DNA from 2 places in the Acidovorax sp. DW039 genome. Region 1 is predicted to be linked to the other one. Evidence: predicted binding sites of a transcription regulator. Region 1 holds the regulator's gene; the other holds the start of a gene.

The links. The regulator FNR, encoded in region 1, switches genes on or off when oxygen is low (the NO sensors DNR and NnrR bind a similar motif). The targets are predictions, from matches to a motif close to TTGATNNNNATCAA.
Region 2: a site for FNR is predicted at 1,185-1,198, ahead of AACH87_RS11835 (OmpW family outer membrane protein). Genes of this name have one in related genera too.

The regions. Positions count from the first base shown of each region.
Region 1 is NZ_AP029019.1:3,035,004-3,037,400, forward strand. Features, by position in the region: gene hemN (oxygen-independent coproporphyrinogen III oxidase) at 1-666, opposite strand, end outside; gene fnr (fumarate/nitrate reduction transcriptional regulator Fnr) at 856-1,578, shown strand; gene AACH87_RS13530 (hypothetical protein) at 1,660-1,953, opposite strand; gene AACH87_RS13535 (FixH family protein) at 2,021-2,296, opposite strand; gene ccoG (cytochrome c oxidase accessory protein CcoG) at 2,342-2,397, opposite strand, start outside.
Region 2 is NZ_AP029019.1:2,640,419-2,642,815, reverse strand. Features, by position in the region: gene AACH87_RS11840 (ATP-binding protein) at 1-332, shown strand, start outside; gene AACH87_RS11835 (OmpW family outer membrane protein) at 517-1,113, opposite strand; partial or broken gene AACH87_RS11830 (error-prone DNA polymerase) at 1,337-2,397, opposite strand, start outside.

The DNA of each region.
Region 1 (2,397 bases):
AGGAGTTTGCCGCGGCAAGCCGTAAATCAGATCGACGTTGATGGAGTCGAAGCCGATGGATCGTGCAGACTCGACCAAGGCAAACACCTGCTCGGCAGGCTGCACCCGGTGCACAGCCTTCTGCACTTCTGCATCGAAATCCTGCACACCGAAACTCAGCCGATTGAAGCCCAGTTCAGCCAGCAAAGCCAACCTGTCGGCGTTGACAGTGCGGGGGTCCACCTCAATCGAATACTCACCGCCTGGCGCAAGGGTAAAGCTGCGCTTGAGCATGGACATCAACTCACGCAGCCCAACGTCGGAAAGGAACGTTGGAGTGCCGCCCCCCAGATGCAGCTGGCTGACCACCTGCCCTACACCACACTGGGCCGTGTGCAGGTCAATTTCCCGGCTCAGGTACCGCAGATAAACATCGGCGCGATCATGGTGTTTGGTAATGATCTTGTTGCAGGCGCAGTAGTAGCATAGCGACTCGCAAAAAGGAATGTGCACATACAAAGACAGTGGCATCGCCTTGGCACCGGTACCCAGCCCCCGCTGTGCGAGGGCCAGCGTGTAGTCCTCCTGCCCGAAAGCCTCCACGAAACGGTCCGCCGTGGGGTAGGAGGTGTATCGGGGGCCCGGCACATCAAACCGGGTGAGTAGTTCTGGGGTTACTGCGGTCATGGGGATATCCTTGCGTACTGGCTTACTGTGCCGCAGCCTTCTTTTTGCGTCCTTGACCTGCATCAAGTGAAACGATCTCCACTGGAGCGACAATTTGATGCATATCATCTGCTACTACTCGCAGACCGAGGCATGCCGGCCTCCCTCGTCGGGCACGATATGTCCGAACTACATCCAGGTATCTGTGCCATGAATCCGCTCACCATCAAAGTCGCTTGCTCAAACTGCAATCTGCGAGAACTTTGTATGCCTGTCGGCCTGAACGAAGAACAGCTCCAGCGCATCGACGAGGTGGTCGCAGTGCGCCGCAAGGTCAAGCGTGGCGGCACCCTTTTTCGCAATGGTGAGGCGTTCACATCGCTGTATGCCATTCGCACGGGCTTTTTCAAAACCTGCGTGGCGACGGAAGATGGCCGCGATCAGGTGACCGGGTTCCAGATGGCTGGTGAAATCATTGGTCTCGATGGCATCGTGAATGAACACCACACCTGCGATGCCGTGGCACTGGAAGACGCTGAAGTGTGCGTCATGCCGTTTGACCGCATTGAAGAGCTGTCGCGCGAAGTGACTGCCCTGCAGCACCACGTCCACAAGATCATGAGCCGCGAAATCGTTCGCGAACACGGGGTAATGCTGCTGCTGGGCAGCATGCGTGCTGAAGAGCGCCTTGCGGCCTTTTTGCTGAATCTGGTGCAGCGCCTGCATGCGCGCGGGTTTTCCCAGTCTGAACTGGTGCTGCGCATGACGCGTGAAGAGATTGGCAGCTATCTGGGTTTGAAGCTTGAAACTGTCAGCCGCACTTTCTCCAAATTTGTGGAAGAAGGCACTGTGGAAGTGCGACAGCGTCACGTCAGGATTCTCGACACCGACGCCTTGCGACGCATTGTCAACAACCAGCAGGCCTGCCACTAGGCCCACTGACGGAGCAGTAACCAGCTGCGTTCAACACACAATCCCTTCCCCGTTATCGCAACGCGGAAGGGATTTTTGTTATCAAGAGCAGGAAGGCGTCTTGCGGCAGTCGTCCGGGCGATCGTGCTCAGGTACAGGGCAGCGATTCAATTCAAACGGCGACATGGCCAGCAGTGTCGTCAACGCACTGGAAACCATGGTGAGTATCCAGAACGCAAAAAAAACGACCGTGTAAACACCACTGCGCGACAGCCCCAGAGGGTGACCAAACCAGTGCAGATCCTCCGGGTCCACCAAGGCAAATACCAGCATCTCCAGGCCGCCCGCCACCAGGAAGGCGGGCCATGCAATCCACATCAGGCGTTGCGTCCACATCGTTCTGTCTCCTTGCTGCTTGGCTTCAGGCTGAGCTCTTCACAAAGAGCATCGGGACCAACTTAACTCAGCGCGGCTGGTCCTTCAAGGGGGTTAGCGCGTGGTTTCGGCCCTTCACGGCAGGCAACATGCTGGGGTCTGCCTTCTCCAGCGTCTTGTTGATATCGATGCCTTGCTGGTAGTAGTCCTCTGCCACCACCGGATCGGGCCTGGACATGGCAATCCACAGCGTAACAAACCCGGCAACGACCACCAATGCTGGCCCTGCCAGCACGAGCCAGACGTGGCCAAACTTCCACCAAGGTGCCGAACCCGAAGGGGCTGCCGAAGAAACTGCTGACATATTCATCTCCTTCACATTCAGGCTTGCAAGCCTAAGCTCCGCTGCTTACCTGGGAACCAAAAATACTGTTTTCTCTGCCACGTGGGCACCACTTTCAGCAC
Region 2 (2,397 bases), 390 kb from region 1:
AACAGATATTGAACAACCTGCTGTCGAATGCTCTCAAGTTCACCGCTACGGGCGGTGTGAGGCTAGAGGTGCAAGCTGACGGGGACCGGTTGCTTTTTCATGTAGTGGACTCGGGTCCGGGCATCCCGGAGCATTTGCATGAAATCATTTTTGAGAAGTTCAGACAAGGGAGTGCCCAGGTGAGTAGTCAGCACGGAGGCACCGGCTTGGGCCTTGCGCTGTCGCGTGCGCTGGCAGAACTGATGCACGGGCAGCTCACCGTGATCTCATCACCCGGCCAAGGCTCGCGCTTCACGCTGTCTTTGCCGCGTGAAGTGGGCTCTGTCGCGTAAGTCATTGCACTGGACTGCGTTGAAGCGCAGGGGGTTGAAGGCGATGGCCGTGTGGTTTACCCACTCTCGTGTAATTGCCATCTTGCTTCTGACTGAGTGATATCCAGAAACAAAAAAAAGCCAGTGCAGTTGCACTGGCTTTCCCCACCGGAGAGTTCGCGCAGCTGAGGCTGCGCGGGGCACATCAGAAGCGCCAGCCCAGACCCACGCCCACCAGAACGGGGTCCACCTTGAAGGTTCCAACCTGAGCGCCACCGACGCTCACATCGGTTTTGATGAAAACCTTCTTCACGTCGAAGTTCAGGTACAGGTTCTTTTGCAGAGGAATGTCCACGCCAACTTGCAGAGCCGCACCGAAGCTGTTGCGGTCAATGTCTACGCCTGCCGGCAGCTTCACGCTGGAGAAGCGGGTGTAGTTCAGGCCAGCGCCCACGTATGGCTTGAAGCCGTTGGCGTTGAAGTGGTATTGAACCAGCAGCGAAGGAGGCAGGTGCTTGAGCGTACCAATCTTCCCGCCTAGCTTTGTAGAGCTCAGATCGTGCTTTTGTGGAACGGTCAGCACCAGTTCGGCAGCGATGTTGGGTGTGAAGAAGTACGACACGTCGACTTCAGGAATGACCTTGTCGTTGACCGACAGGCCCAGGCCCGTGCTGTCCTTGTTGGCGCTGTCCAGGTTGACGGCGCGTGCGCGCACCAGCCAGGGGCCTTCGGCTTGCTGCGCAAACGCAGCACCAGAAGTCAGGGCGCAAAGAAGGGCCACGGTCAGCAGATTTTTCTTCATACAGAACTCAGTGCAGTTGAACGGGGACGGCCCCCGTGAACGTATTGGGCCTCCAAGCGGTAGGGGCAACCTTGCCGCAGGTCAAACAACTCGGTGTTTACCCCTGCGGGTTGGGTTACGTCTCGCGCTGAATTTGCTTTTTTGCAACAAGGCTATTTTTTTACTCAAAGCTAGGCGGTTTTCTGGCTTGTGTGTGAAGCGTTTTCAGTCAATCGTCCCTGCTTCTGGGCCTCCATGCGGCAATGGCTCGCCGCAGTTGATCGGCTTCCTCATGAGAAAAATCTGCTGCAACCATGGCAATCTGCATCACCTGTTCCTGAAAAATCGGCACGCCCAGCGTACGCTCAAGCGCATCGGCCAACTCGGGCTTTTCCAACACCAGAGGTTGGTCCCGTCTGCGCCTCTCACGCGCCTGCAAATACGGATGCACCATGCCGCCCTGAATGGGGCCGGGCCGCACGATGGCGACTTCGACCACCAGGTCGTAAAACTCGCGCGGTTGAAGTCGGGGGAGCATGCTCATCTGGGCGCGGCTTTCAATCTGGAAGACGCCTACGGTGTCGGCCGCGCAGATCATGTCGTAGGTGTCGGGGTCTTCCGCAGGGATGTCTGTCAAGTCCCAGCGCTCGCCGCGCAGGACTGCGCGCAAGTCCATGCAGCGGCGCAGTGCGCTGAGCATGCCCAGCGCCAGTACATCCACCTTCATCAGCCCCATCTCGTCCAGGTCGTCTTTGTCCCACTGGATGATGGAGCGGTCTGCCATGGCTGCGTTTTCGATGGGCACCAGCCGTGTGAGAGGCCCTTGGGTGAGCACAAAGCCGCCCACATGCTGGCTCAGGTGCCGTGGAAAACCGTGCAGCTCGTCTGCAATCTCCAGCCACAGCGCAGCAGTATGCGCAGCCAAGGGCTGGCCCAGCGATGCGGCCAAGGCCTGGAGTTTGTGGCTGGCCAGTTCTTCATCAAACCAGTGGTGCTCCTTGGCAAAGGCATCGACCACCGCCGGGTGTACACCCAGTGCCTTGCCCACGTCGCGCAGCACGCTGCGGGTGCGATAGGTGGTGACTACGGCAGCAATGGCGGCGCGATCACGGCCATATTTGCTGTAGATGTACTGGATGACTTCCTCGCGCCGGTCGTGCTCAAAGTCCACATCAATGTCGGGCGGCTCCTTGCGTGCCCGGCTGATAAAGCGCTCAAACAGCAAGGTGGAACGGGTCGGGTCTACCGCCGTGATGCCCAGGCAAAAGCACACCGCCGAATTGGCAGCCGAGCCACGCCCCTGGC